4 regions of the Paenibacillus sepulcri genome follow, and region 1 is predicted to be linked to each of the others. Evidence: riboswitches for the same ligand, from Rfam matches in the RefSeq annotation. Region 1 holds a riboswitch; each other region holds the start of a gene.
The links. Region 1 has a riboswitch for cyclic di-GMP ahead of ACFOLF_RS08420 (hypothetical protein). Riboswitches for the same ligand answer to the same signal wherever they lie in the genome.
Positions count from the first base shown of each region.

Region 2: another riboswitch for cyclic di-GMP. It lies ahead of ACFOLF_RS10420 (PilZ domain-containing protein); the one in region 1 lies ahead of ACFOLF_RS08420 (hypothetical protein).
Region 3: another riboswitch for cyclic di-GMP. It lies ahead of ACFOLF_RS29225 (DUF342 domain-containing protein); the one in region 1 lies ahead of ACFOLF_RS08420 (hypothetical protein).
Region 4: another riboswitch for cyclic di-GMP. It lies ahead of ACFOLF_RS30015 (pyridoxal phosphate-dependent decarboxylase family protein); the one in region 1 lies ahead of ACFOLF_RS08420 (hypothetical protein).

Region 1 covers NZ_JBHRUP010000001.1:1,909,526-1,917,354, forward strand. Annotated here, with positions in the region: gene ACFOLF_RS08395 (aldolase) at 1-499, shown strand, start outside; gene ACFOLF_RS08400 (lasso peptide biosynthesis PqqD family chaperone) at 496-810, shown strand; gene ACFOLF_RS08405 (lasso peptide biosynthesis B2 protein) at 838-1,296, shown strand; gene ACFOLF_RS08410 (ABC transporter ATP-binding protein) at 1,749-3,551, shown strand; gene ACFOLF_RS08415 (helix-turn-helix domain-containing protein) at 3,845-4,174, shown strand; gene ACFOLF_RS08420 (hypothetical protein) at 4,178-4,384, opposite strand; cyclic di-GMP riboswitch class II at 4,364-4,446, opposite strand; gene galE (UDP-glucose 4-epimerase GalE) at 4,549-5,598, opposite strand; gene ACFOLF_RS08430 (lipopolysaccharide biosynthesis protein) at 5,604-7,151, opposite strand; gene ACFOLF_RS08435 (glycoside hydrolase family 88 protein) at 7,148-7,829, opposite strand, start outside.
Region 2 covers NZ_JBHRUP010000001.1:2,354,516-2,362,344, reverse strand. Annotated here, with positions in the region: gene ACFOLF_RS10440 (DUF6483 family protein) at 1-573, shown strand, start outside; gene ACFOLF_RS10435 (class I SAM-dependent methyltransferase) at 580-1,761, shown strand; gene ACFOLF_RS10430 (histidine kinase N-terminal 7TM domain-containing diguanylate cyclase) at 1,894-3,549, shown strand; gene ACFOLF_RS10425 (HD-GYP domain-containing protein) at 4,037-5,119, shown strand; cyclic di-GMP riboswitch class I at 5,147-5,239, shown strand; gene ACFOLF_RS10420 (PilZ domain-containing protein) at 5,377-6,096, shown strand; gene ACFOLF_RS10415 (O-antigen ligase family protein) at 6,294-7,829, shown strand, end outside.
Region 3 covers NZ_JBHRUP010000001.1:6,730,279-6,738,107, reverse strand. Annotated here, with positions in the region: gene ACFOLF_RS29240 (GerAB/ArcD/ProY family transporter) at 1-984, shown strand, start outside; gene ACFOLF_RS29235 (Ger(x)C family spore germination protein) at 981-2,105, shown strand; gene ACFOLF_RS29230 (HD domain-containing phosphohydrolase) at 2,119-3,069, opposite strand; gene ACFOLF_RS29225 (DUF342 domain-containing protein) at 3,171-5,018, opposite strand; cyclic di-GMP riboswitch class I at 5,104-5,189, opposite strand; gene ACFOLF_RS29220 (LytR/AlgR family response regulator transcription factor) at 5,625-6,359, shown strand; gene ACFOLF_RS29215 (AraC family transcriptional regulator) at 6,372-7,283, opposite strand; gene ACFOLF_RS29210 (Gfo/Idh/MocA family protein) at 7,465-7,829, shown strand, end outside.
Region 4 covers NZ_JBHRUP010000001.1:6,910,045-6,917,873, forward strand. Annotated here, with positions in the region: gene ACFOLF_RS29995 (hypothetical protein) at 1-20, shown strand, start outside; gene ACFOLF_RS30000 (5'-deoxyadenosine deaminase) at 113-1,441, shown strand; gene ACFOLF_RS30005 (aldo/keto reductase) at 1,588-2,571, shown strand; gene ACFOLF_RS30010 (SDR family oxidoreductase) at 2,676-3,569, opposite strand; cyclic di-GMP riboswitch class I at 3,875-3,961, shown strand; gene ACFOLF_RS30015 (pyridoxal phosphate-dependent decarboxylase family protein) at 4,074-5,756, shown strand; gene ACFOLF_RS30020 (methyl-accepting chemotaxis protein) at 5,749-7,470, shown strand.

The sequences.
Region 1 (7,829 bases):
TTCCGTTTTGCTGGACCGCGGCTGCCGGCTGCTGAGCGATGACGTCATTCCCGTTATTCTCAATGAAGATCATATGCCAATCGTGCTTTCCTCCTACCCGCAGCAGAAGCTGTGGCAGAACAGTATCGACGAACTCGGCATTCATCATACAGATTGCAAGCCGCTATTTGACCGTGAGCTTAAATTTGCGGTGCCGGTCCGCTCCGGTTTTCACCCTTCTCCCCTGCCGCTTGGCGGCGTATTCGAGCTGGTGCCGGGTGAAATGGATACCGGGATTCAACCGGTTGAAGGGCTTGAACGGTTCCATACCCTGCTGCGCCATACCTTCCGCCGTTCGTTAATGGAGAAGATGGGCCTCATGGAATGGCATTTCGGCATGCTTGTCCGGTTCATCAACCGGCTTCCGGTATACCGGATCGGCCGTTCCGCCTCCGGATTTACCGCACCCTTGCTCAGTTCGCTTCTGCTCGAAACCATTCAAAAGGAGGAAGCTTCATGAACCCAAGCGTTGTACAGCCGACCGGAACTGTCTCGCAATACCCCGGCAATATCGTGAGCGACATGGATGGCGAGAAAGTCATGCTGAGCGTCCGCAATGGCAAATATTATAATTTGGGAGAGACCGGGGGGAGGATGTGGGAGTTGATCGGCGCAGGCAGTCCCGTTGTCCGGATCGTTGAAACGTTGACGGCTGAATACGAGGTTGACAGCAGCGAATGCGAACGCGATGTTTTGCTGTTTCTGAACCATCTGCTCGAGCATGAACTGATCCTGTACGCCCAAGCGGATGAACATCTGTCTGCATCCTAATTTTCATTTAAAAAGTAGGGACCTCATATGAAAATCTTCAAAATTCTCCGCAAGCTGCTTCATACGGACAGAAGAACGCTGCTCATGTTCGTCGAGGCATGTCTGCTGCTGGGCTGGGCACGATGTCAGCTGTTCCGGCCATTCGCCGCCATCGCCCCGAAGCTGGGAGAGCGGACCCGGGAAACCTCCCTGGACTATGACCCGCCCTGTATGCCTGCAATCAGGCAGGTGGCGCATGCAATCAATACCGTTAGCCGGCATACGCCCTGGGAGAGCAAATGTCTGGTGCGCGCCATCGCGGGCATGAAAATGCTGGAGCGCCGCAGAATCGACAGCACCCTTTACATGGGAACTGCCAAAGACAAGACCGGGCAGCTCATTGCCCATGCCTGGCTGCGCAGCGGCCCCGTCTATATTACCGGCGCGGAAGTTATGAACCGGTTTATCGTTGTGCAGAAATTTGCGAAGGCAGGAAGAAACTGCTGATGCCGTCCTCTGGCGGCTAGGTTAGTTTCTTCGCATAGACCTTATAGACATTTATCAGCGTGAAACTGATACAGGCTATAAGGCGGGAAGAAACGGCTGATGCCGTCCTCTGGCGGCTAGGTTAGTTTCTTCGCACAGACCTTATAGACATTTATCTACGTGAAACTGATACAGGCTATAAGGCAGGAAGAAACGGCTGATGCCGTCCTCTGGCGGCTAGGTTAGTTTCTTCGCATAGACCTTATAGACATTTATCTACGTGAAACTGATACAGGCTATAAGGCCGGGAAGAAACGGCTGAAGCCGTCCTCTGGCGGCCAGGTTAGTTTCTTCGCATAGACCTTATAGACATTTATCTACGTGAAACTGATACAGGCTATAAGGCCGGGAAGAAACGGCTGCCGCCGTTCATAGGAATGGCGGCGAGAGGTCTCACTTTAGGAGCGAGTTTGATGAATCCCATCCTGCATTACATGAAGCGTCTATACGCTTATTCCGGAGCTGCCCTCACAATCAATCTGCTTGGTATGGTATTCAGCAGTCTTCTTGAAAGTCTCGGCATTCTGCTGCTGATCCCCATGATCAGCATGAGTGGGATTTTGAGCGTACAGCAGGCAAGCGGCTACGATTTCAAAATTCTCGAAGAGCTGCGGGCAATGCCACAGACGTTGGCGCTGACCCTGATTTTGTCTCTTTATGTATTGATCGTGTTCGGTCAAAATCTCATTCAGCGTAAAATTACGATCCGCAATGTGGAGATCCAGCAGATCTTCAGCCGCAAGCTTCGCTTTGAAACTTACAGCATGCTGCTCGCGTCCAGATGGTCCTTTTTCCTCCAGAAGAGGAAATCGGATCTCATAAATCTGTTAACGATCGAGCTTGCGCGCGTCATTAGCGGAATCAACCTGTTTCTCCAGCTCGTGACCTCCTTCCTGTTTACGCTTATCCAGATTGTGTTCGCCTTCTGGCTCTCGCCGGCCATGACTTTATTCGTACTGGGCTGCGGAACGGTTCTTGCGCTGTTCTCGCGCCAATATATTCATCAGGCGAAGGTGCTCGGCAGTCAAACCTCGGAGCTCTCGCAAAGCTACCTTGCCGGCATTACCGATCAGTTGAACGGTATCAAGGATATCAAGAGCAACAACCTGGAGGAATCCCGCCTGGGCTGGCTTCATTCACTTACCCAGGGGATGATGCATGAGCAGATGGAGTACATCCGGCTCAGAATGAATTCACAGCTGGTTTACAAAATATCCTCTGCGCTATTGATCGCGGGCTTCGTGTTTATCTCATTCCAGTTCTTTCATACGCAGGGTCCCCAGCTTCTGCTGGTTATCCTGATCTTCGCCAGGCTGTGGCCGAGATTCACAGGGATTCAATCCAATCTGGAGCAGCTGGCGGCAACGGTCCCCGCCTTCAAAGCGCTCATCGGCCTGCAGAAGGAATGTGCGGAAGCGGTGGAGCAGCACGAGGCGGGTCCTGCCGGCTTAAGTCCGGCTCCGCTTCGTCTCGAGCATGGGCTTACCTGTGACAATGTGTATTTCCGCTACCACCGGCAGGAGGCTGCGCATACGCTTCAGGCGATTAATCTGTTCATTCCCGCTAACCGGATGACAGCCTTTGTCGGACGTTCCGGCGCGGGAAAAAGCACGTTGATCGATCTGCTGATGGGCCTGATGCAGCCTGAATCGGGCCGGATTCTCATCGACGGAGAACCCATTACCAACGCGAATCTGTTTGCCTACCGGCGGTCCATCGGCTATGTGGCGCAGGACCCCTTTTTGTACAATGCCAGCATCAGGGAAAACCTGCTGATGATCAGGCCCGATGCCAGCGAGGATCAGCTGTGGGAAGCGCTGGACTTCGCCTCGTCCGCTGAATTTGTCCGTGCGCTGCCTCTGGGGCTGGAAACGCTCATTGGCGACAGAGGCATCCGGCTGTCCGGAGGCGAAAGGCAGCGGCTTGTGCTGGCGCGGGCCATCATCAGCAAACCGGCCGTGCTCGTGCTGGACGAGGCGACAAGCGCGCTGGATACCGAGAACGAGAAGAAAATCCAGGAGGCGCTGGAGCGGCTGAAAGGGACCATGACCATTATTGTGGTCGCCCATCGTTTATCCACAATCCGTCACGCGGATCAGGTCATTGTCATCGATCAGGGGAAAGTGGTGCAGCGCGGAGGCTTCATGCAGCTTGCATCTGAACGGGACGGAGTATTCGGCCATCTGCTTGATAATCAGAAGGAAGCCATTGTATAGCTTCCGTAGAGGATGAGGAAACAGGCAGCTTCATGCGGCCATGCATGAAAAGAAACGGCTATCGCGTCCTCTGGCGGCAAAGCCCTGGTTTCTTCCCTCAGAAATATAAGCAAAGTATAATCGGGATTTATACTTTCATATATTTCAAAAAAAAAGCGGAAAAGTCTTCAGCGCCATGAAAACCGCTGTTCACTTTTCCGCAACTGTTCGTTATAAGCAACAGATTCTTTCTTAATGAAGAAGAATCCGATATAATAAGGTTCAGCAAGCTATAACATTGGAGGATACGTATAATGATTGGAGAACGCATACAACTGCTGCGCAAAAGAAAGGCGCTCTCTTTAACCGAGCTCTCTGAGCGGGCGGGCGTGGCCAAGTCCTACTTAAGTTCCATTGAACGGGGGATTCAGCAGAATCCCTCCATTCAATTTCTCGAGAAAGTCGGAACCGTACTGGGTATTTCCGTGGAAGAACTGCTTCACGTCCAGAAGTCCGATGACGAAGCAAGGCAGCTTGACCAGGAATGGGAAGACCTCGTACGCGAAGCCATGGCATCAGGCGTGAGCAAGGAACAGTTTAAAGAGTTTCTGGAATTCAACAAGTGGAGGCTCCACAAGGATTAGGCACTATGTAGATGTATTTTCTTCTTTGGGAAATGTGCCGTTTTCCAATTTCGGGAGGGCGCTCAGAACGCCCCGGATAACTTCCCGGTCAAGCCCCATTGCCCGTGCGATCATAATCAATTCAACCCACTCTTTGTCCAAATTATCCTTGCGAATCCGTTCTGCAAGCGCCATAACCATTTCCTCCGCTCCGAATTCGGCCGGTTGCACCACTGACTCCATGCGTTTAAGGTGCCCAGGTAAAAACGCACTTCTTCGTCTCCTATTTAAATGTAATCGTTTTCTATATTCACCATTATAATCAAGCCTTTCCGCTGATGCTGTCGCTTCGTGCGATCGAATTTTGATTTTTTCAACTAATTTTGTCGAATAATTCACATTTTTAGTAAAGCAGTCATGAACCGATTCTCATGGATATCGTAGCCTTCGGGATTATTCGCCTGCCATCGCCAAGTATCCTCGCACATCTCCTCGATACAACGGTCTGCAGTCCATCCAAGCTCTTGTCTGGCCTTCCGGATGTCCGCACAGCTGACCGCAATATCCCCCGGCCTGCGGGCAGCGAAGCGGTACGGCACATGAGTCCCCGTCGCTTTCTCGAAGGCCGCTATCATCTCCAGGACGCTTGAACCGCGCCCGGTTCCCAGGTTGTAAATATTCAGACCCGATGAATCCAGAATGCGTCCAAGGGCTCTGATATGCCCAAGCGCCAGATCTACAACATGGATGTAATCCCTGATTCCCGTGCCGTCAGGGGTTGGATAATCACTTCCATATATGCTCAGCTCTTCCAGTCTCCCGGCAGCCACCTGCGACAAATAAGGCATCAGATTGTTAGGCGTGCCCGAGGGATTCTCACCGATCCTCCCGCTCTTATGGGCGCCGGCAGGATTGAAATAGCGGAGAATGCTGATTCCCCATTCGGGATTGGATGCCGCCAGATCCTGCAATATCTGCTCAATCATTTGTTTGGTGCGGCCATAAGGGCTGGATGCGCCAATGGGCGAATTCTCGGACACCGGCATATCCCCGGATGCCCCGTACACGGTGGCAGAAGAGCTGAACACAAGCTTGTGCACGCCATATTTGCTCATGACCTCGCACAACGCCAGCGTGCTGATCATATTCATCTCATAATACCAGAGCGGTGAACGAACCGACTCGCCGACCGCCTTGAGACCGGCAAAGTGGATAGCGGCATCGATTTGATTTCTTGCAAAAACGGCCTCAAGAGCACTGCGGTCTCTTACGTCCAATTGATAGAACCGAAAGGATTTCCCTGTGATTTCCTTTACCCGATTGAGCGCCTCCGGGCTGCTGTTGGCGAAATTATCCACCACAATGATGTCATACCCGGCCTCCAGCAGCTCGACACAGGTATGGGTTCCAATATATCCGGCCCCGCCGGTAACCAATATCGCCATAAGGATTATCCCTCCATATTGTGATTGACCTTGCGGCTCATCGCCAGCCTGCGGATGATGGTCCGGCTGATTCCGAGCAGGTAGCCAAACTCTTCCGTTCGGTGAAACAGTGCGATATAAAGAACATTAACGGTGAAAAAGCCCGCAATACCTTTCCCTATGAGCTCTGCAAAGCCGTTCGAGGGAATGAAATGGCATACTGCGCTGGCAAGGGCATAAGCACCCGCGCCTGCCAACGTATAGATGAAATAGGTCTTGAAATAATCCGTCAAGGGCCGCTGGAATACATTCCGGTAGACAAAATAAGGAGTTGTCCAGAAGGGAACGGCCAAGCTGCTGATGAGCGACCCGATAAACACGCCGGCTATCCCGATCGTCTGGACGAGCGTAATGGACACGCCAAGACATACGGCCGCCTGAATGAGCGGGGCATAACGGTCCTGATGGAAGATGCCTGCCGTTGTTTTCACCGTTGTAATGGAATTTCTCATGCCTCTTTCATAAAACAGAGCCAGCAGCAGAACGAGCACGCTGCCGCTCATCAGGAAATCCGGACCGATCCACAGGGTGATGAACGGTTCGATTAATAGGGACAAGAGAATGACAAACAGTGAATACAACCAGAAATTAAGCAGCAGCGTCACTTTATATACCGCAAAAATCTTATCCTTGCTCTCCTTGGATACCAGATTGCCGATGCTGTGATACATATTGCTGAAAATCTGATTGATAAAGGTCCGCCCGATTTCGATCAGCATCTTGTAGTTGGAGTACAAGCCGACAGCCGCAACGCTTACGAAGCTTGAGATGAGAATATTCTCCGTCCCAAGCACGAAGTAGCTGCCTGTATTCTGCAGGACAATGGCTTTCACATTCTTGATGATCCCCTTCTTCGTCACGCTGTCCAGCCCTCCGCTGACCTTGTCGCGCAGGAACGGATACTTCCGGTTGACGGTTACCGTCAGGATAACCGCGGTGCTAAGCGTGATCACACTGTCTATCATCAGAAAAAGAATATAGTTTTTCGTGTAAGTAAGAATTCCGATTTTCAGGCAGGTCGACAGAATCGAAGACAAGGTGAATACAAGCGTTACGATATACCCCTTCTGGCTGACGTTCAGAAATGAATTTTTGTAAGAGAAGAGGTATGGGGTGACGGTATTGAGCAAAAAGATCAGATAAATGGCCGTCAGATGCTCCACGCTGGAATTTTTGACAAAATGGTCCAGGAACGGCAGCACGGATAAGCCAAGGAGCGCCACGACGAGAGCAATGACCAGATAGGCATTCCGGTACAGCTTCATCAGCTTGTTGATAGTGTCCCTGTCATTGTCCGCGACGGGCTTATAGAGGCTGTAAATAATGCTGGAGCCGATACCCGCCTCCGCCAGCGTGAGCATTGTCAGCAGATTGGTGAACAATCCGTTAATACCCAGATACTCGATGCCAAGGCTGTTAATGAATACTGTCCTGGAAATAAAACTGAGAGCCGTAATCACGATCTGGTTGCCGAGTCCTGCCGCAATATTAATTAATGAGCTGCGGACTCTCATGCCGGCACCTGATCCCGGCCCTTGTCATTCATCATCCGGATACAGAACCCCTGCGTGAAGGGCAGAATATTGAACAGCATGGAATATACGCCGATATCCTTCGTATCCCCTTGGGAGAAATCGACTGCACCGCTGCGCCTGGTTACCTTCATCAAATAAGAGGCTGCCCGCTGCGATCCCTTGGAGCAAGCCTCCGCGAGATGCTCCAGATGTGAAGCTTCGCCGAGAAACCAGCCAAGCACCGCCGTGGCCGACGAATCCGCTCTGGACTCCTGGCGGGTAATCGTCCAGTTCCAGTTCCCCTCCGCGCCCTGGAAGGCGAGGGAGGCTGCCGCAAATCTCGTAATCATCCCCTCGAGCAGCGGCTTGTCGGGATGAGCCGCCGGCAGCTCGCGCCAGGCGTCCATGAGCCCTATAGCGAACCATCCCAAGCCCCGCCCCCAGCCGTACAAGCCAAGCGGAGTTTTATGATCCACATGGTAAGCATGGCTTGGCAGATAATGATGATCAAGCATGCCGTGCCTCTCGTATTCGACCAGTTGCCTGACGGCCAGCTCCACGCATTCCCGCTTGTCATAACGGAGACCGTACGCGACAAGAAAAGGACAGACAAAGCCGATCGTATCGACATAGCGGTAGTTCTTCATCGATTTGCGGTACATGACCGTGCCGTCATCC
Region 2 (7,829 bases), 440 kb from region 1:
GAAGCGCTGCTGATCATCGACGATATGCTCGACAAGCAGTTTCGGCTCAACGGCAGGCTGATCCGCTCCTTATCGGATTCGGATCTGCTCCGCATCATGACGACCAACGGGGTTGTAGAGACGGCGAACCTGCATGCTATTGCTCTATTGATGAAGGAAGAAGCGGCTATATACGACGAACAGGGGCTTCCGGAGAAGAGCTATCCCGTAAGGCTCAAAGCGCTGCAGCTCTTTATGCGCCTGTCGCTGCTGGATTCGCCTCCGATGCCGCGGACGCCTTCTGAAGAAGCGTTGGAGCTTCTTCCCAAGCTTGACGCCTACGAATTGCCGGAGGAAACGAAAGCGCTGATATATGAGTGGCATGATGCGGACAAACGATATGATCAGGCGGAGAACATGATGTATGAGCTGCTGGAGGATGGCGCTTTGTCTGCGGAGGAAGCTTTGTCTTTCTATCAAAGACTGCTGCTGCTTCCGGATGAGCTGCTTGAGGCAGGCGGATTGCCGCGTGACGAGGTAAAGGATGGACAAAGATCGGTCATGAATCGAGAAGTTGGTTTAGGAGCTGAATAGAAAGTCATGGATAATTGGCAGGAAGATCTGGTCAAATGGATAGAAAGCGGAGAGCTGCTACAGGCTTCATACAGCCAGCTGCGCCGCAAGGACGGGACTGCTCCGCAGAAGACGACAGTGCGTCCCATTGAACTGAAAGGCGCGCTTTTTTATCAGTTTGAATATCACTTTCCTTCCAAGGTCACGCATGATAATGTGCCCCGGGAGGAAGCTGCGAAGCGGATGGGCGAGTGGCTGGAGCAGCATTACCGCCAGGCGCTGTTCAAGACCGCCGGAGCCGATGTTCAAGTGCTGTTCAACAAGAAGGGCAAAGCGGCGAAGCTGGTCAAGCCCCCGACGGCCAAGGCCGGTCAGGAACGGATGGACCATAACCGGACCAAGCAGCGGGTTGTCCGGGAGGGAGATGCGGCGCCTTTCCTCGTGGAGCTGGGCATCATGACCCGGGATGGGCAGGTTATTCCGAAGAAGCAGGACAAGTTCCGTCAAATCAACCGGTTTTTGGAGATGGTGAGCGATGTTTTGCCGTCTTTGCCTGCGGATAGAGAGATCAAAATCGTTGATTTTGGCTGCGGCAAATCCTATTTGACGTTCGCCCTCTACCACTTGCTGGCGATCCGGCAGCAGCGCCGGATTTCGGTGGTGGGGCTGGATTTGAAAGAGGATGTAATCGCCTTCTGCTCCGGGCTTGCGCACAAGCTCGGGTATGACCGGCTGCATTTTCAGGTTGGCGATATCGCGGAGTATAACGACCAGTCGGCGGTTGATATGGTGGTTACCCTGCATGCCTGCGATACGGCTACCGATGCGGCGCTTGTCAAGGCCGTGGAATGGGGAGCCTCAGTTATTCTCAGCGTCCCATGCTGCCAGCATGAGCTGTTCAAACAGGTGAAGAATGATGCCCTGGCCCCTTTGTTGTCCCATGGCTTGCTGAAGGAACGGTTCACAGCGCTTGCCACAGATGCCGTTCGTGCCCAGCTATTGGAGGTTCTGGGATACAAGGTGCAGATGCTGGAATTCATCGATCCGGAGCATACGCCCAAAAACATGCTGATTCGTGCCGCTGCAGGTCCCAAAACGGATTCTGCGAAGAAGTGGCGCGAATATGAAACATTCCGGGACATGCTCCAGCTGTCACCCTACCTGGAGAGGGCGCTATTGCCCCGGATTTATAAGGAACTGGAGACATAAACAGACTCTCATCGTACAGGGGCACTAATTTATTGTCGTATAAATGTAGATTATGGTAGAATGGGAGAGCGTGGCAGGTCCCGGGCCATTTTTCATAATAATCTTATGATTGGGTGAATAATAGTGGGACTGATGACATGGCTTGATTTTGTTTTTTTTGTCGTGCTTTTCATCTTATTTGTCTATGTAATCGCCAACAACGTTATCACTCAACTGCATAGAGTATATTTGTTTTTCCACTTCTCCATGATGATTTGGCCGCTTGGCCAAATCGCAGTCCACACGACAGACAACCCTCATCTTCAGCTCATATGCATCAATGTCTCGTTTGTCGGCTTGTCCATGCTAGGCTTTGGATGGCTGCTCTTCACCAAATATTTGACGAATCACGGATTCGCGCCCAGACCCTACGTGCTTCTGATGATGCTGCTTCCGTCTGTATTTGTAGTGGTCGGGATTATCTGGAATCCAAATGACTGGTTCATTGCTGCCGTTGACGGACGTTATGACGACCGGCAGTACGGCTTGATATTCTGGTTGATGATCGTTATGCTGATTTCCTATTTTATGTACTCGATGAAGCTATTGACCCGTGCTTACCAATCAGACGCGCCGCCATCGGACCGTGCGCAGATTGCAAATGCCCTGACCGGTATTGGGGTTTTTGTCTGCTTTACCCTGCTCGATCTGCTGCTCAATGTTGTGCTTGCAAAATGGCTTCCCGTTATCCCGGGCTTAACGTCGCTCGGAATTGTAATTGCGGACATTTATTTTGTATTCTCCATTCAAAAGCACCGTATGTTCGATATCGTGAATATCGCTCAAAAAGATGTTGCCGATACGCTGTCTGTCGGTATTATTGTGCTGGACGAGCAGAATGTTGTGATTGATCTCAACAGCGTGGTGAGTCCCGTTTTCCAGCTTTCAGTCGGTACAAGGCTCGATATGGACAAGCTTCTGCAGTCAGTGGAAGACCGTGAGAAGACCGAAGCTTTTCTGGAGATGTACCGTCTGCATCCTGAAGAGCGCGTTCATACCGAGATTGAAGTGCCGGAGGAAGGCAGAATGGCCTATATTGCCTTACATGTCGCCCCTATTGTTGTTAAACAGCAAATCATTGGAAGAGTGATCACGCTGCAGGACCATACAGAGCTGAGAAGGCTTATTGAAGAAACCAGCCGTCAGAATGAAGCGCTGCAGGAGAGAAACCGCGCGCTGCTTCTTATGCAGGATGAATTGTACCAGGCCAACCGGAAGCTGGAGCAAATGGCCATTATCGATGGCTTGACGGGCTGCTACAACCGGAGATATCTGATGCAGCAGCTGGAGCATGAGGTCATGGTCAACATGCGCTATCAGATTCCTTATGCGATCCTGTTGTTTGATATCGATCTGTTCAAGACGATCAACGACGCATACGGTCATATGGTCGGCGATGATGTTCTCAAGTTGACGGCGGACGTGGTGCGCAGTACGCTCAGACAAACGGATATTTTCGCCCGCTACGGCGGGGAGGAGTTCACGGTCTACTTGCCCCACACCACCAGGCAGCAGGCGGAAGAGCTGGCGCACCGCGTACGGTCGGTTGTTGAGCATAACTTTGTCGATACCGGAGTCGGGAACGCTCCTGTTTCCATTACAATCAGTATAGGCATGCTTGCCGTTGAGCCGCAGCCGGATACTGAATTGAAGGATAGCAAGTCTTATCTGCGCGAGCTGTTCGTCAAGGTGGACAAGGCGCTTTACGAAGCGAAGGAGAACGGCCGCAACCGGATTGTTCAGTATTAGACAAGGCAGGCAGCCGTATGTGCTGTGAAGGGCGTTTTTGCTGCAGGGCGGTCGTGCTGACACACTGTGCGAATGGTCTGCCGGCATGTCGGGCGAGGTGGTGCCAATCTAGACAAACGCAGCGGCATATGCCGCTTTTACCCTTCCGGCAGCAGGCATGCTTTCTGGGCTCAAAGCATGGCCGCCTGATGAGCCGTGGACGAATTTATAATGATTTGTCCTGATTCAGATGATAAACTGATTGAAGCTGTCATTCGCCAGCTCATGAACAACTGCACAAGCTTACCCTATCGACAGGATTGAGGCTCTTTCGTCTCTGTCGGAAGCGCCAACTTTCCCGACCACGGGAGCGACTTGAATATGCTTGTGCAAATCGCAGACAACAGGATATACGCCGATAAGCAATTACACAAACTGCGTGCTGCCGAACTGGCAGCGATGCAAGCTTGATCAAATATGCAACCGGACTAAAGGCGGGAATGCTCAGATGAGAAAAGTACATATACTTTCGGCGAAGCCTGGAGATAAATTGGCTCGCCCGATCCTGCAGGAAAATGGCAACATTCTTCTGGGTGTCGGTGTCGAGCTGAATGAACGGTTTATCAATCGCCTGAAGATGCTGGGAGTCGATATGCTGTTCGTCGAAGATCCGTTTACCGAGGATCTGGAGCCGGAAACAGCGATCCGCGACGATACGCGCAGAAAAGCCCACGATGCTGTATTCAAAACCATGACCACGCTGAAGGACCATCCTATGACCAAGGGCAGAACCATTGCACCGGAGATGGGCCGGACGTTCCGGAATGTGTTTGGCCAGATCATGCAGGATCTGGTTACGCGGGCCGACGTTATGGTCAGCTTGACGAATATTCAAGTGGCGGATGGCTATCTGTTCCAGCATTCTGTGAATGTGGCAATACTGTCAGGAATAATGGGACTGGCTAAAGGCTACAACCGCAACCAGCTTGAGGAATTAGGCATGGGAGCGCTTCTGTTCGATATCGGGATGACAAGATTGCCCAAGGATCTTCTGAACAAGACCTCCCCGCTGACCCCTGAAGAGCGGGTCCTGATGGAGAAGCATACGGAGGATGGCTTCAATATTATCCGCGCCCAGCACGATATTTCCCTGTTGTCCGCGCATTGTGCTTTTCAGCATCACGAGCGGTACAATGGATCGGGTTACCCGCGTGGGCTGAAGGGGGATGCCATTCATGAATATGCGCAGATTGTGGCATTGGCCGATGTTTATGATGCGTTAACCTCGCCGAGGCCGCACCGCAAGCGTCATACGCCGACGGAAGCCATCGAGTTTTTATTCGCGGCCGGGAACACTTTCTTCGATCTTGATTTGATCCAAACCTTTTGCAAGCATATATCCATTTATCCGGTATCGACAACGGTACTGCTCAGCTCGGGTCAGATTGCGGTTGTGGCTCTGAATAATCCGCTTGCGGTCAACCGCCCGATCGTACGGATACTTCGCGAGTCGGACGGTACACCTCCTGCCCAGCCCTATCAGATTGACCTTAAGGATTCGCACAGTATCATGATCGTGGAAGAAATGTAAGAATAGCCTGTACCTAACTTCATATATATCCGATAATGGCAAACTTGCCGAAAGGCAAGGACGCAAAGCTAAAGGGTCTAAGGTTCTTGAAAAGGAGCGACTGACAGCCTGGCTGCCGAAATGAACACCCTTCAGCAGGGTGCAAGTCAAGCGGCTCCGAGGCAGAGGAACGGCTTTTTTCATTTCCTTGAACAGGCAATCCCTTATCAAACTCTCAAGACTCGGCCAGGCGATTGCACACTAAGGAGATGGTACTTATGAGCACGAATGCCCGCAGCAAGGAATTATACACGAAAGCAAAGCAAACTTACTCAGATAAGGTATTAATCCACAGCCGGACCGTAGTCGAGAAAGAAGGATATGTCTCAACGGGGATCCTGAGCCATATTGAAGGCGAGATGATGGAGATTGAAATGACGGAATACAAGTCATTTGATCTCGGTAATCCGGTGGAGATGACAATCTACTCTCCGGTGGGGATACAACGTCTGCAGTCGACGGTCATCGGCAAGGCGGAAGGATCTATCGCAGTTATATTTCCTGTCCGGGCCTTGAGCGGACTGGAAGAGAAACGGGAGTCGCCCCGTGTTCAGATTGACCATAAGGGCACCATGAAGAAAACAATTATTGAAACAAGAGAATTGTCAACAGGGCCGGAAAACTTCGAATTTATTGAAGATATGGAACTGGCCATACGAAATATAAGCTTATCCGGGCTGGGATTCATTGTTGCCGAGGGGCCGAGGCTAAAGACGAATGAGCGTCTGGAAGCCGTGTTGTCTCTAGGTTTTGAGCTGCCATGCTGGCTGGAGATCATACGCTATGACAGCGATGGAGCCCAATCCTTCTATGGTGCTCGCTTTTGCGATCTGGACGGGCTGCAGCAGCGAGCGCTGCGGGCCTTTATCCTGAGGGAGCAGGTCGCAGCCTATTATCGCAGGAAACAAGAAAAGGCCAGTGACAATCGGACTCATTAACTATAAACAACAGGTGCGCCGCGGCAATCGTGGAGCGCCTGTTTTTTTGTTCAAAGATAAGAAAATAAACTCTTCTTGCTGCTTCAGGCAGCAGCTCCATGTCACCTGATTTTCAAATCATCCTCAAACATGTTACAATATTTAGAAAATTTAGATATATCGGACAATTATAAAGAGAAATAGAAGAGGGGATTCAAATGCCAGTCGTTGTTGGTGCTGCCGGGCTGATGTTTACCGGGCTGCTGATTTGGTCCGCATACCGGAATGGAATGTTTTTTGACGCATCCTTTTACAGGTGGGAATGGATGCTTATGGCTTCAACCGTTTTATCCTTGTGTATTACGACTCGAATGCAGAGACGAATGACAAGGGGCAGCAGCAGCGGGATCTGTGAATATTTCATGGTGAAAAAAAATAAAGGGCCTGGAGAAGAGCCTGTGCGGGCCTCGGTGCCGCTGGCGGCTTATACGCCGCTGCTTATTGCGCTTTTGTTTGGATTGAGTCTAATCAACAAACCGGCTTCCGTACATGGAACTCTGGAGCAGTTGCTCAGATGGTCGGCTTATGGGGCATTCCTCATATCCGGGTATCTGTGGCTGAGAATCGGCCCTTTCCGGAGCTGGCTGTTCATGGCGCTTCAGGGTTCAGGCTTGTTCCTCATTGGCGGCGCGCTTGCCGGATGGCTCGGCTGGATAGACGTTCCGGAGATGATCCTGAGTACAGGGGATTCCAGTTTATCCGCAGTCGGTGCCCGGCTGGCCGGCTTCGTTCAGTATCCGAATTTCCTCGGAGCCGTCTCGGGAGCTTATTTGCTGTGGAACTGGCTTCTCATGATACGTGCAGGCAGTTATCGGACTTTCTTGCTTGCCGTCATGATGGCCGCGCCGCTGATGCTCGTGCTGCTGCTTACGGAATCCAGGGCAGCCTGGCTTACAACGGCTGTGGGATGGCTTGCCGGACTGCTGCTCCTGACCCGGGAGCAGCGGGTCAAATGGCTGGTTTACAGCGGCTGGACGCTTGTTGGAGCGGGGGCAGCCTATCGTATTGTTTTTGCCGCAGGTCTGCAAGGCAGTCATGAAGGCGTTGGCCACATGGGGGAGACGCTTGGGCTGCTTGCCATCCTGATGGCATCTGCAGCGGGCTTCACCGCACTTCGTACGGTATTTGCCGGCCTGTCCAGAAGACAGCTTGAGATTGCCGCGTGGGCCGGGTTGGGGGCAGCCTGTCTGATTATGGCGCTTCTCCTGCCGGCAGTGATTCAAGGCCGGATCAGCAGCGGTCATTTTCAAACCGCAGGCGCGCGTACGATGTTCTACAAGGATGCATGGAGCCTATTTCTGGAGGCGCCTCTCCTTGGTCAGGGCGGGGATACCTGGCGGATGCTGTTTACCCAAATCCAAACCTACCCGTATATTGGCAACGAAGTGCACAGCGGTTATTTGGATCTGCTGCTTGATCTTGGAATTGTCGGATTACTCGTATTTGCTTTCATGATGTACGGGCTGCTGCGGATAGTTTGGAGGCATGATCGGGCAGGAATCCTCCCTGTCGGCCTACTGATGGTTCATGCCGCCGTCGATTTTGACATGTCCTTCGGTTACTATTGGCTGCTTCTGTTTAGCTGGCTCGTCTACTACAGTCCGTACCCGGGGGCCGCGCAGAGGGGGCAATCGTTATTTGCTTCTCCACGCTCCGGACAGCTTCCGCCAAGATCGGTCTCCCTCGGCAAAAGG
Region 3 (7,829 bases), 4.8 Mb from region 1:
ACGGATGGCTGGATTTCGCTGATTATCGGTTGGGCTTTAAGTGAAGTTGCAAGCATCGCCATTATTCTGGTGATGAAGAACCATCCAGACGATACCCTGCCCGATTTAATATTGCATTATATAGGAACTTGGGCCGGCAAAGCGATCGCCCTGGTATTGGCACTCTATTTCTGTCTTCTGACCCTGGATGGACTCGCCAGGACGGTTCTCATCACGAAATCATGGCTCTTGCCGAACACGCATGTGTATACCATTATGATTTTGCTTCTCGTTCCCGCTTACACCATAGCGCGGCATGGCCCCCGTATATTGGGCAGATATGCCCAGATCGTTGTTCTAATGTCATTATGGATTCCATTGATGTATTTGGTTACGCTGAAAAATGCGCATTGGCTCCACCTTCTTCCCATTCTCAAGGAAGGTTGGCGGCCTGTTTTTTCAGCCGTGCAAGCAACGATTTATCCCTTTCTGGGAATGGCGGCGGCGTTTATTCTGTACCCTTTCTTGAGGCGCAAGGAGAAAGCGGTCGCCGGTATCCTGATTTCAAACACCTTGACTCTGCTCACTTACTTGTTTGTTACCGTGATTTGTTTCATTCATTTCAGTCCGGATGAAATTACAGAGTATAACGAACCGGTAATCAGTGTATTACAAGCGATCGAGTTTACATTTATTGAACGGATTGAAGTTCCTTTTATCGCCTTCTATCTGTTTATTTTCTCCTTGGTATGGATCCCGGCTATGTATCTCACTACATTTTGTTCAAGCTGGTTGTTCGGACTGCAGGACAACCGCAGCCATTTGCGTTCTTTGTGCCTGATCATTGCCGTAGGCGCCTATTTCTTTAGCCCGACCTTTAAACAAAGCAACCGTCTGGAAGCTGTCCTGTTTAATGCCGGTTTAGGCATCGAATACCTATTCCCTGTCTGCCTGCTCGTTTACTTATGGATACACAATCGTTTTCAAAGGAGAAACAGCTTATGAACACAAGGCTGCTATGTATGCTGCTCAGTGCCGCTATAGTCGGGTTCACCGCTTCGGGCTGCAGCGATCAGTTGGATTTGGAAAATGCCTCGATTCCTCTTGCAATAGGCATGGATCTCGATAATGAAGACAAATTCCACTTCTATTCAACGGCTCCGGTATTCAGCAAAAACATCAAGAAGAAGAGTCAGGAAATAAGCGGCACCGCTCCGTCGCTCCGTCAATCAAGAGCGAAGCAGGATGCTCACACCGTGGGCGTTGCCCAGGGAAGGAACTTCCAGGTTATTCTTGTCGGCAAACGCATGCTGAAGCATGAAGGATGGGTCCGCATGCTGGATGTTATTTATCGCGATCCGAGAAACACACAAACCGACCGGGTAATTGCCGTTGACGGTTCTGTATCTGAAATTATCCACTTAAATCCGCCCGACCAGCCTTTGCTTCCCGTGTTGCTGCGCGGGATGATCGATACAAAAAGCGCGAGATCCGAAACGGTCAAAACAACGGCGCTGGAGCTGCACCGGCAAATCTATGAGAAAGGGATCACTCCCTACATATCCGAAGTCAAGATCAGCAATAAGAATGTTTTCTTATCCGGAACGGCTCTGCTCCATAATAATGGGAGATACGCCGCATCTCTGGGAGCCCAGGAAACGATCCTGCTCAGCATTCTGCAAAAAAACGCAAAACCGGGCGTCAGCTTGTCTTTTCATATTCCCGGCGAGCCCAAGACCGGTCCTTTCGACACGGATATGTTAAACTTCTCAACAAGGAGAACATCAACGAAGATTAAGACGTCCTGCCATCACAGCAAATTTCAGTTTGATATTAAAATCAAAATGGTCGTCAGCCTGTCGGAGCATTTGTTTCCGTATGATATTGCGAAGCATGGAGAGGCGTTGGAGCACAAGGTTTCCAAACTGGCGCAAGCGCAGTTCGAAAGCCTGATCCAAACCATTCAAAAGCATCGAATCGATCCGATTGGTCTTGGTCTCTATGCACGCGCGCATGAATTCCGGGAGTACAAGAAAGTCGAAGAACATTGGGGTGACGCGCTTGCCAATGCTGACATGAAGATTTCCGTAGCTATAACTTTTGGAGCAATGGGACCGGTAAAATAAAGAGGATTCACTCTCAAATAATCTGCTCCACATGCACCGATTTGTCTTTGCTTAAATCCAGATACTGGCCTTTCACCTCGACAAGGGGACTCAAGGGATCATTGGCATGAATCATAATAATATTGCCCCGCTGTCCATTGGAGAGGCAGACCTCGCTGCCAATCAGCATGTCCATGATACGCGCGAGAAAGCATAACGTTGTCTCCGGATCGAGCAGCCCATAGGCATTTTGCGACATTTCCAGCAGCACCTGATAGAAAGGAACCTGTTTCTTGTAGACCCGCTTCGAGATCATCGCGTGAAAGACGTCCGCGACGGCTACGATTTTGCTGAAAGGGTCCATCTGCTCTCCCTTGATGCCATGCGGATATCCGCTTCCGTCCTCGCGCTCATGATGCTCCAGAGCCACCAAGGCGTGCCGCTGCGCAAGCCCCGGTGTTTGCCTGATAAGTTCGTACCCGTAAAGCGTATGCTTCTTCATTTCATCAAATTCTTCAGGCGTCAGCTTGCCCGGTTTATTCATGATCGCTTCAGGGACTTTCGCTTTTCCGATATCATGCAGGAAGCCCGCGATCGTCAGATCCAGCAATTCCTCTTCGCCAAGACCTTTCACTTTGCCGATTAAACGGGCAATCAGCGCAACTGCGATAATATGACGGTAGGTATATTCATCATTTTCGCCGAAATAGGTGAAAACCTGCTTTAAATAAATATGGTTGCTCATATCCACAATGATCGGCACCATCGTATTGCGGACATGCGCAAACGGAATCTCATCGAAGTGCCGGACCTGATGAAAGACGTCCTTGATTTCAACAATAGCCGAATTCAGCAGGTGCAGGACCGGAAGATCTTCAATATCCTCTTCCTTCAGCGTAATTTGATGTTGAATGAGCCGCTTCAGATTTTTTCGTGTGAGCCGGGAAAAAGCAGGCACAATCAAGGCACCCATTTGGTTGTACATATTTTTATTTACTCTCATGCCTACATATTGATATTGCCGAACTGTCGGAGTCACCAAGATTCCACCACTTTCACGGGGTGCTTATTATAGAAGAAATCAGATTAAGCCTGCATCATGTTATCGATATCAAAGGTTGTATTTTCGACAGACTCCAGAATTTCCTTACTGTAATTCCCGATAGAGACTCTTCCCGAGTGCATTCTGACGACGCTGACCCGCCTTTTGGCCTTCAGCAGCGTGGCCGCTCCGGTCTGCCCTCCTACAATCTTCGCCGTGATATCCCCTTCGGCTTCCAGCCTTGAACCGCGGCAAACGGCCAGCCGATGCTTGAAGGATATATTGCCGGCCGAGTACAAATCACTGACAAGAACTCCGTCGCGCTGGATCAAAATATCGCCATTGGATTTGAGCTCGCTGTTATGGCATTGATTGATGGTAATATTGACCAGCGCCTCCTGCATGCGGGCCACCTCCTGATGGGCGTCCGTCAATAGGGACAAGAAGCTCTGGACGCCATTTCTGGTGGCCGACTCAATGAGCTGCGAGGGCTTCAGGAAAACCGCCGCCATTTCCATCAGCTTCTGGTACTCTTCTTTCTTCAGATGACGGATATTGGCGACCACGGATAGCAGATCCTTGATTAGCCCCGGTATATCCTTCATTTTCTTCTCCAATAGCAGCAGCACAATCTGTCCGTATTTAACCGTCTGGTCACGTGACTGGATCGCTTGCTCCAGCACCTGGGAGCCGATCAGCAGCTTCTCGATCTGCTTGCTCAGCAGCTTCGAGGTGTTGTATAAACGGTTGAACATGACACCGAAGTATCCCGAATACAGCTTGCTGCCCATTACATTCCCCCGGATATGGATGCATCCTGTTGCTGTGATGGTCGCATTGAAGGCACTGCCAATGACATATACATTCCCCAGAGATTCAATAATCATATTGTCGGTTACATTGCCATATACGATCACATCGCCGGAGAAGACAATATTGCCCGTTTCAATGTCCACATCGCCGGAGACGGTATACGCTGTCGAGATATCAAAGACTTTGATTTTGGTTCCCGTAATCCGCGGGCGTCCTTCTTTTCTGGCGATAATGGCCCCCTGCGGAGTCAGCTCTACGCCAGACTTGGCTACCAGCAGGATATCCGCCGGCGCTTTGGGCGTGATCAGATTGCCGTAAACATCGTATCCCGGGATGCCGTCGATGATCGGGGATTTCCTGGCAATAACGTCGCCGCTGGTGACGGAAGGAATTTGCAGATGATTGCGGAAGTCAACCGTCCCTTCCGTTTCATGGAAACGGCTTTCGATCTCCTCGGAGAAATAAATCTCCAGCTCCGCATCCTTCCCGGGTACGGGAGCTTTGCCCCTGGCGATGAGAATCGGGCTATAGGTGGGCTGCAATAATTCCTGATGAATAGCGGCCAGGTCGACGTTTGCTTTGATCGATTTCTTTTCAAGCACGGCGGCGACATCTGTCAAATGCACACTTTCAAGAACCATATTCCTGTCTTCCTCGGCAGATAATATGATTTTGGCAAGAGGCTCTGTATCGGTTAGCTGCCAGGCATACCGTTCTTTGGCGTGAAGGTGGAAATAAGCGTGAAGCTTGTCTTCCGAGACCGTAATCTCATACATCGGTTGATTCTCAATTTCCCAAAGGATGCTGTCGCTGGAAGTCACGTTGATTTCTGAATGTATGTCATGATGATTTACCTTTAGTTTGACCGGGGCAATAGCACTGATGACGGGGAGCTTGCCATTATTGACGGGATCATGGACAATAATGCGGTGTTCAATTACCTGAATCCAGCCGTCCTGCTTCAAGGGGCTTCTGATATCCCCTTCGTTAGTAGAAGATCTGGAAACCGCATCCACTTCACCCAGATGCAATTGCTTGATCAGCTGGGACAATTCATCTTCAGAGATTTTTTTCTTCACGTTAACACCTCTCAAACCTCAGACCAGAATGGTTTTTTTTAACAAAAAAACACCATCCGATTGGATCGTGTTTATACACCACCAATTCGGCAGCCTGGCGACCATAGAGATGCTCTCTTTAGGCCCATAGCTTTGCGTCCCTGGCTTTCGGCAGGTTTGCCTTTATCGTTTGAGTTTCTTAATTAATAGTCTCTAGTTCCTATTTAAAGTTTAATTATTAGGAAAATATACCTTGCAGGTCCAAATTGAGTGTACTAAAAGGACTGCCTTTTGTCTAATGCAGTCAAATAAAGAAGTTCGCCTGTTTACAGCCGTTCATACCTGAAATCTGCCATGTTCAGGCCGGAAAAACGACTATTCAAGTCATTCGATAACTATTTTCACTCCACTTCCGCTAGGCACGAAGGGTGATTGCATTTTGATATTGTTAGCGTTATGATTTCAAATCATATCATTCTGTGACTCTGCAAAAAAACGATGATTATCATAGATATTTCTAATAGATATTTAAAATATAAACGGTTTTCATATGGGATTTTTGAATATTTTTCCATTCCGCTTTTTTTCGTCGGGCAGCCCAAAACAAGTATTGGAGTGTAAACAAGAATGATAAATATCAGGGTCATTATTGCTGACGAAGACAATCAAACAAGAGAAACAGTCAAGAAGTTTATCACTGCGCTTCCTTATATTGCGCTCATTGGCGAAGCTCCCGACGAACATTCCGTTATGGAAATCATGGTCCGGGAGAGGCCGGATTTAATTTTGACCGATCCTTCGCAGCCGGGCCTGGGCGGACTTAAGGCGCTAAAGGACTATTTGCAGATCGTCCCCCGTCTGAAAATGATCTGGATGGCCTCAGGCCAGGAGTATGCAATCGAAGCGTTCAATATGGGTGCAGTCGACTATATCATAAAACCGGTCCTTCGCACCAGACTATACAAGGCGCTGGAGCGAACAAAACATAATCTTGAAATGGAACAGAAGGCCAATCATTTGTTCATCAATCCGGACCCCAAGCTGATTATAAAAATCAATAAAAATATTCATATCATTCCTTTTAATGAAATACTTTTCATAGAAAAGATGGGAAAAAAATCTATAATACATACGCTGAATAACGATCCCCTTGAAACCTATGACAAACTGGAACCGGCTCCTCATCTGGTACAGGCTCACCGCTCCTATCTGATCAATCTCAGCAAAGTGTCCCGTATAACCAGGATGGGTGAAACCTACCAATCCTTCTTCGGCAGCTATCCCAGACAGGCGTTGATCGCCAAATCGAAAATGAAAGATATTCAGGAGCAGCTTCTACTGAGAGACCCTAAACAGCCTTAAAAAAAGAAGCCGTCAATTTCCGGTTTCAAGCTTCATTCGCGATTTCACCGAACGCGCATATTCCGAAGGACTCATCCGCGTGGCATTCTTGAATGCCTTGGAAAAATAATGGACACTGCTGAATCCCAGCTGCCGGGAAATCTCTGTGAAATTATAGCTTTCTTCCCGGATGTACCGCTTGGCGCGCTCGATCTTAAGCTTCGAGAAGTATTCCTTTACGGAATAGCCGGTATTCTGCTTGAATAAGCTTTTGAGCTGGGTTTTGCTGATATGCAGCTCGCCGCAGATATCGTTCACATTCATCGGACCGCCGATTCTTCCTTCCATAAACAATAGCGCCTGTCTGGTCAGTTCATCCTTGCTTTTCTCCCGGGCTGGCGAGGACAAGGGCTTCTCCGATTGCAGGAGACTGCTTTTGCGCAGCAGACGGATCAGGAAAATTTCCAGATAACAGCGGAGCAGCTGCTCGCTGCCGATCACCGCTCCCTCGCGGCGCTCCAGCGGATGGCGGAACGGGAAAATGAAGGCATTCTCACCCTCCTTGATCATCTGCGCCAGCAGATTGCGCTCCTCATCCTCCAGACTGAACACTTTATCCGCAAAACGGTTCATTGCGCCTGACCGGCAGTCGAACGTCATGACGATCGCATTGGGCGCTTTGCCCTTGGCGGCATAAAATTCATGAAACTCATTCGGCTTATGAAAAATAATCATGCCCTGCTTCAGCAGCTGCCTCCTGCCGTCGGCAAACACCTCGATTTCTCCCTTGTCCACGTACAGAAACTCCCAAAAGTTATGTTTTTCACCGTTAAACCCGAAGTCCTTGTCCAGTTCAAAATAATACATCGTGATGAGCTTCTCAATGACAAGGGTCTGCTGCAGCGGTGTCCGCTGCAGATCGTCCAGCTCTGCTTGCGTGCTCACTTGCAATCATCACCTTCCGCTTTATGCGTTAATGCTATCATACCGCGTGCCGCCAGCGGCGGGAAGGGTCAGCCCGATAGCAAAACAACAAAAAACGGGGCTTTTTGAACAAAGCCCTCCCGCCTCTCAGCTCTTATACTGGTAGTAAATCCAGTCAAGCAGATCATAGGAGGATGGCAAGATGAATTTGGGTGTAATCGGTTATGGGCTTCGCATACGCACGATAATTGCGGAGATTATCAAGCAGGAGCCCTCATGCAGGGTGACGGCTATCGTCGATGTGCGCAAGGATGAGATCCGGGAGGAGCTTCAGGCGCAGGGGATGGACAGCATCCATTATTACGATACAGCCGAGGAAATGCTTGGCGCGGAGAGCCTTGACGGCATACTAATCGGCACGCGCTGCTCGCTGCATACGCCAATGGCGCTGAAGGTGCTGCAAAGCGGAATTCCGCTTTATCTGGAGAAGCCGGTATCCACGACGATGGAGGATTTAAGACGGCTGAAGGCGGGCTTTGAAGCTTCCATATCGAAGGTGGTGGTATC
Region 4 (7,829 bases), 5.0 Mb from region 1:
TCTCCGAAGAAAGTCTTTAACTTGTCAGGACTATATTCAACTTGAGATGTAAAGTCTCTTCCCTATGTTCATGCTACAATGGGAGCATCTGATGATGGAGGAGGCTTCCCCTATGGGTTCAACCTTGCTGCGTAATGTCAAGATGGTGACGATGAATGACAAGGATGATATTCTGACCGGAGATATTTTAATCAAGGATGATATCATCGCTGAGGTTGGCGGCAGGATTACGGACCTTGAGCCGGATACGACAGTCATTGAAGCCCGCGGAAAGCTGCTGCTTCCCGGATTCGTGCAGACCCATATCCATTTATGTCAAACGCTTTTTCGCGGCCGCGCGGACGATATGGCGTTGATGGACTGGCTGCGGACAAGGATATGGCCTCTTGAGGCTGCCCATGATGCGGAATCTATTTATTATTCGGCCATGCTCGGCATTGGCGAGCTGCTGCTCAGCGGGACCACGACAATTCTGGACATGGAGACCGTCAGCCACACCGAGTCCGCCTTTGAAGCCATGGCGCAGAGCGGCATCCGGGCTGTATCCGGCAAGGTTATGATGGACGCGGGCGGCGATGTACCGAGGGGTCTTCAAGAGCAAACCGAAGCCTCCCTGCAGGAGAGCACAAGGCTGCTGGAGAAGTGGCATGGCCATGATGGCGGCCGTCTCAGCTATGCGTATTGTCCGAGATTTGTCGTCTCGTGCTCGGAGCGTCTTCTTACTGAGGTGCGTGATTTATCTGCCAGTTACGGAGTGCTGGTTCATACGCACGCGGCGGAGAATCAGGAGGAAATCGCACTTGTAATGACTCAGCGCGGTATGCGCAACATTGTCTATCTTGATCATATAGGCCTGACCTCCCCCCGGCTGGTTCTCGCTCACTGCATCTGGCTGGACGAGGAAGAGCGGGCCATCATGAAGCGAACCGGAACGAAGATGACCCATTGTCCGGGTTCCAATTTGAAGCTTGCCTCCGGCATAGCGAATGTGCCCGAAATGCTGGATGAGGGCATTGGTATGGGGATTGGCGCAGATGGAGCACCCTGCAACAATACGCTGGATATGTTCCAGGAGATGCGGCTGACCGCTCTGCTTCACAAACCCAGATGCGGACCGGAAAGCATGGATGCCAGGAGAGTGCTGAGGATGGCTACGATCGGCGGAGCGCAGACACTCGGTATGGATCATCTGACCGGTTCCATCGAGAAGGGCAAGAAGGCCGATCTGGTTCTGCTGAACCTGAATGATTTTCACACCTTTCCCTCTTTTGATGCCGACCCGTACTCCCGTGTTGTGTATGCCGCCTCCCGCGGTAACGTCGATTCTGTATGGGTAGACGGCAAAAACGTCGTTCAGCGGGGGCGAGTACGGACGATGGACAAGAAGCTTGTGCTCCGGGAAACGGATAAATCCATCGCCAGACTGCTCGCAAGGATTTGACCTGACGATACTTTTGGCGAGTCTGCAGAAGAGCAGGCCCGCCATTTCTGTATTTTAGCGACTCGTCCTCTTGCAGTATGCGGGAATGGCAGTCATAATGGAACAAGGCAAGAAAGCGCCATCAAAACATAAAGGCGGTTGATATCATGAAGTACAGACAACTGGGCAGCACTGAATTGCACATTAGTGAAATCAGCTTCGGAACATGGGCTATCGGCGGATCCTGGGGCGGGACGGACGATGGTTCGGCGCTCAAAGCGCTGTCACGTGCAATGGAAGAGGGCGTCAACTTCTTCGATACCGCAGATGTTTATGGCGAAGGACATAGTGAGGAACTGCTCGCCAAAGCGACAAAAGGGCGGGAGGACGAGATTTACATCGCAACCAAGTTTTGCCGTGCCGGTGATCTTCTGGATCCGGCTTCCTATTCCTACGAGTCGGTGCGGGCCTATTGCGAGGCAAGCTTGAAGCGGTTGGGCCGTGAAAGAATCGATCTGTACCAGGTGCATTGTCCGCCTACGGATATTCTGCGAAGCGGCGAGGTATTCGGCGCGCTTGACCGTCTGCGCGAGGAAGGTAAAATCCGTGAGTACGGAGTAAGCGTGGAAACCGTCGAAGAGGGCTTTATTTGCTTGCAGCATCCCAATGTGAAGGCGCTGCAGGTGATATACAACCTGTTTCGGCAGAAGCCGGAGCTTGAGCTGATTCCCAAGGCTTTCGGGCAGGGAGTGGGCATTCTGGTGCGTCTGCCGCTTGCCAGCGGGCTGCTGACGGGCAAGTTCACGGAGAAATCAACATTTGCTCCTGACGATCACCGGAACTTCAACCGTAATGGCGAAAGTTTTAATGTAGGTGAGACCTTCGCCGGAATTGCCTTCGAGATGGGCGTATCACTGAGCAAGGAGCTGTCATGGATTGCCGAGGGCAGAACGAATATGGCCAGCGCCGCGCTGCGCTACCTTCTGGATAATCCCCATATTACCTGTATCATACCGGGATTCCGAAACGTCTCGCAGGTGGAAGATAATTTGCGGGCGGCCAACGTTCCGGGTTATACGCGAAGCGAGCTCGACAAAATCCATCAATTCTACGAGCAAGAGGTTCACAACTATATCAGAGGACCTTATTGAATAAGAGAATAGTTAAGCATGGGCAGGCCCGGACGAGCGAATTCCTTCGCTTGTCCGGGCCTCTTTATGTTGTTCCATGCTGCAAATCATTTCCTTCGGGAATGCTACCCGTTCACAATTTCCCCGCCATTGATGTGAAGGACTTGACCACTCATGTAAGAAGAATCCTCGCTTGCGAGATACACATAAGCGGGAGCCAGTTCCTCCGGCTGTCCGGCACGCTTGAGCGGGACATCGGCGCCGAATTTGGCCACCTTCTGCTCATCAAAGGTTGAAGGAATAAGAGGTGTCCAGATAGGGCCGGGCGCTATGGCGTTGACGCGAATGCCCTGATCGGCAAGATTGAGCGACAAGGAGCGGGTAAAGGAAACGATGGCTCCTTTGGTCGCCGAATAATCGAGCAATGTCGGGCTTCCCCGGTAGGCGGTTACGGATGTCGTGTTAACGATTGCTGCACCGCTTGCCAAATGAGGCATAGCCGCCTGCGTTAAATAAAACATTCCGAAAATATTGGTTTTGAAGGTCCGTTCAAGCTGTTGGGGAATAATGAGCTCAATCTTATCCTGGGGATGCTGCTCCGCCGCGTTATTCACGACGATATCGAGTTTTCCCAAGCTTTTAACGGTTTCCTCCACGGCCTCGCGGCAGAAGTTCGGATCGCCGATATCTCCCTCCAGCAGAATGCAGCGGCGGCCGGCCGCTTCCACGAACTGCTTGGTTACCTCCGCATCGCTTTGTTCATTCAAATATAGAACGGCTATTTCGGCGCCTTCCTTGGCATAGGCAACCGCAACGGCACGGCCGATCCCGCTGTCTGCTCCGGATATAATGGCTACCTTGCCTTGCAGCTTGCCCGCTGCCTTCAATCCGGAAGATTCAAATTGCGGACTTGGCGTCATTTTGGATTCCAGTCCTGGCTGCCGGCTTTGATGCTGCGGCGGTAATGTGGTTGGCCTTGCTGGTGTTTCGCCTGGAGATGTCATAGGCTGCTTCGTCATTTGAGAAACAACTCCTTTCGATAAGCTATCATTCCACGAATACGATGTTCTTACGCGTTCCATTGAACTATTACCCCGGGCATGCAGAAATGAAAAAAATATAGCTCCCCTGGATAAGAGAAGAAAAACTGAAAAGTTAAGTCTTAAGAACTGGTTTAAATGTCGAAACCGCGATAAATGTAATAAATTTGTAACTTATTTTATAATTTTATTGTTAAAAGGCCCAAAAATCCTTGAAGATAATGGAACAAAATAGTAATATACGACTAAGCTTTCCGGTCTATTATTTCCACGGCGAAGACAAATTGAATACTAGGCAAAGCTATTGAAAAGTAGTGACGCAAAACTACAGGGGCATCATCCAACAGTGGAAATGCCAGCCAGTTGCATCCATTTAACAGCTGTTTAGGCTTGCCATGCCCATTATGCTGTTTTTTGCTATGCGGATCATTTATGGGTTTTTCGCATCACAAAATAAATTGGTTACAGAAAAGAGGCTATTACATGAAGATGTCACCAGTTCAAGATGTACGTCAATGGTTTCCGAGCGATGATGGGAATGAGCAGGACCGGATGCAATTGATGAAGCTTATGGAGCAGCTGATGACGGGCTTCGATCTTTTGAAGGACCCAGAGAGGGTAAACCTGAAGGGCAGCAAGGACCGGTCAGGCGATTTTTATGGACAGCTGAATGAGAGCAGTGTCATCCCCCCGCAGGGGAAAGCGATGGAAGATGTAACCCGGGGCCTGATCGAACTGATGCATGCGCATCCCTACCATACCAAATATTTTATGACCAATATTCTGCCTATGGCATCGATTCCAGGCATTATGGGAATGCTCGCCGCGATGCTTGTCAATGGCAATAATTTGTGGGATGTATATGGCCCGGCTGGCGCTGAGGCTGAAGTGCGGGTCGTCAGCATGATGTCCAAGCTGGTCGGTTATGACCATACGAGAAGCGGCGGCTACACAACCTGGGGCGGACAAGGGGCAATCTTCACCGGTCTGCGGCTGGCAATAGTCAAATTCGCTCCGGATGCTTCGCGCACGGGAGTGCCGAATAACCTGTATGCCTTCTGTTCGGATTCGGCTCATTACAGTCTGTACAAATCCATGGAAGCAACAGGACTTGGAAGCGACCGTCTGGTCAAAATCCGGACAAGAAGCGACAGCTCCATGGACACAGCGGATTTGAAATGGAAACTGGAGCAGGTTATTCGTTCAGGCGGAGTTCCGATCTATATCGTCGCCACTACGGGGACGACCGATGCTATGGGAATTGACGATATTTCCGAAATTATGAATATTGCCGTACAAGCTGCCGCGGCTAATGGATTAAACAGGCCGCATATTCATGCGGACTCGGCGCTGGGAGGATTTTTCGCTTTTTTCAATGATTATGATTTTGCCCTTAATCCGCTTGCATTGGATATGGAAACGCTGGGAGCTCTCCATGCGATCGCTGGTAAAATGAAGCATATCCATCTTGCCGATACCATGTGCTTTGATTTTCAAAAGCTGGGACAAACGCCGTATCTGACGAGCCTGCTCCTGGTTAAAGAAGCTGAATCTCTGCGGCTGCTTGATTTGAATCCCGATGAAACGCCTTATGTGGGATACCGCGGATACGGCCAGTATCATACCGGTTACACGCTGGAATGCTCCAGAATGGCCAGCTCGATCAGTATCTACAGCGCTCTGCTGGCTTTTGGCATTGAAGGGTATCAACAGCTGCTGGCGCAGTTTGTATCGGTCAATTTGGCTTTCCGCAGGCAGCTCATGAAGGAAGTTCCCGAGATGGTGATCGCAAATCCCGACAATCCCGGTATTACGACACTGCTGAGGATTTATGAGAACCGGATTTCCCGATTTCAAGAGGAATTGGCCGGGGAGTGCCCGCTTGATGAGCTCCTCCGGAACAACCGGCTTAATGAACGATTATTCGAACTGCTCGGGGAGCGGCGCGATGAAATGTTTTTTGGGGACACCAAGAAGCATCTGCTGGTTTTATCCCAGGAAGGTGTGGAAGTCCCCTTATACGCCAGCAAGCTGTTTGTGATCTCGCCTTATACACAGCTTGAGCATGTCCCGGCAATTGTCGGCTACTTAAAGGAGAGAGTAGACGAAATTTATGAGCAGTACCATTCTCCGTATCAATCAGGGAGGTCCGTCGAAGTTGTTTAATTCCTTATTGCGTCCCGTGCGGGAACGACTGTCGCTCAAAGTCATCATCAGCATCCTGCTACTGCAATTATTTACATGCGCCGCATTTGCAGGCACAACTTATTACGTCAATACGAATCTGGTCGATAAGCTGCTGCAGCAGTTCGATCTGAGGCTGAATACGGATATCGGAGTTGTCTCGGATCTGGTAGCCGGCATTCCCGGTTACGAGGCCGAAGTAAAGGATGCAAGCGATCCGCTTTATGCCGCCCTGAAACAAAATCTGGAACAGGTTAAAGTTAAGAATGGTCTGGAGAATGTGTATGTGCTCTCCAAAAGCGGCGGAAAGGACCATATCGTCGTGTTAGCCGATGTGCCGGACGATTACGGGACCGACTATCCTTTTACGGCTGATATGAACAAGGCTCTGACTGACAACAAGACAATTGTCAGCGAAATCTACAAGGATGAATTCGGTATTCATAAATCCATCTTCGTTCCCTACACGGATGGAAACACGAGCACCCTACTCGGTATCGATCTGGATGCTTCTGTTATACCCAAAATGTCATCGACCATATTTTGGTCCACCGTCATCATAACCATCATCGTTTTATTGATCGGCTCCATCGTATCGCTGGCGATCAGCCGGATCTTCACCAAGCCGATACGCAGGCTGATGTCGGCCACGGAGAAGGTGGCGGCCGGAGACTTGAGCGAGCAGATTATACTGAAGCGTGAGGATGAGATGGGCAAGCTGTCCCAGTCGTTCGGACAGATGAGCCAGAACCTGCAGGAGTTGATCCGCCAGATTCTATCATCATCGGACGAGATCTCGGGAACGACACGCAATTTGCATCAGGCATCGGGAGAGACAAGCCAGAGCGCGCTGCAGGTAGCGGTATCCATGAACAAAATGAGCGAGGGCATCAATGGGATCGTCGAAGGGCTCACGAACAGTTCGGAAGCTGTATCTGAAATTGACGGGGAGCTCTCGGAGGTTACTCAGGATGTGGAGGAGATGCAGTCAATTGCGGTTCTGGTCAGAGAGCAATCCGAAGGCGGGCGGGAATTGGTAGAGAAGACGTTGCATCAGATGGAGGTCATACAGGAGGCGATGCGGCACTCCCTCGAGGCCGCTGAGCTTCTGGGCCATAATTCGCGGGCTATCGGAGATATTGTAACTATTATTTCCAATATTGCCAGCCAAACGAATTTGCTGGCGCTTAACGCATCAATTGAAGCGGCCCGTGTCGGTGAGCAGGGCAAAGGCTTTGCTGTAGTTGCAGGGGAAGTACGGAAGCTCTCCGAGCAATCTTCACAGTCCGCTTTGTCTATATCCGAGCTGGTTTCGGTCACACAGGAAAACAGCCGGCTGGTTATCAACCGTATTGTTGAAGGCAATGAAGCCGTCACGCAGGGACATGCCTGGATTAGCGAGACGCATGCCAATTTCGAAGGTATTTTCAAGGGAGTGGGCCAGTTTTCCACGTGCACCGAGCAGCTGCAGGAGGCTGTTGTCAATGTGGAGCGGTCGTTCGGGCAGATCACCTCGGCCATGCAGCAAATTTCCGGCATTACACAGGAGCAGGCAGCAAGCTCCGAGGAGGTCGCAGCGGCTGCCGAGCAGCAAAGCGCTACGATGCAGGAATTGACCGAATCCATCGGCAGGTGCTCGGATCTGGCGGCAGAGCTTCTGAAATCGGCAAGCCGTTTCAAAGTAAAAGTGCAGTAAGCTTTTTATGAATGTGCTGCATATTGGGTATCGCCCCAAGCAGGGAACCTTTTCCTATTTTTTAGGAGCAGGTTCCCGTTCTTGTATAACGCCCGGGCCCAGGTGCGATACAAACAAGAAACGTCTGGAAAATAGTTTTGTTCGCTTGTACATATCAACCGCTTGGGTATAATGAGGTAATAAGGCGGATACGGGAAAGGAGAGCGAATGGAACTACTGGAATACGTTACAGCCGCTTGGCTCTCCAAGCATCTTGGGACATCCCAACAAAATATATCGCTTGCCGGCAAACGGGCGCTCAATCCGGAGTATAGGGGTGATTTTCTTAAACCGGATGCACTGTTAGATGGTGGCAGGCC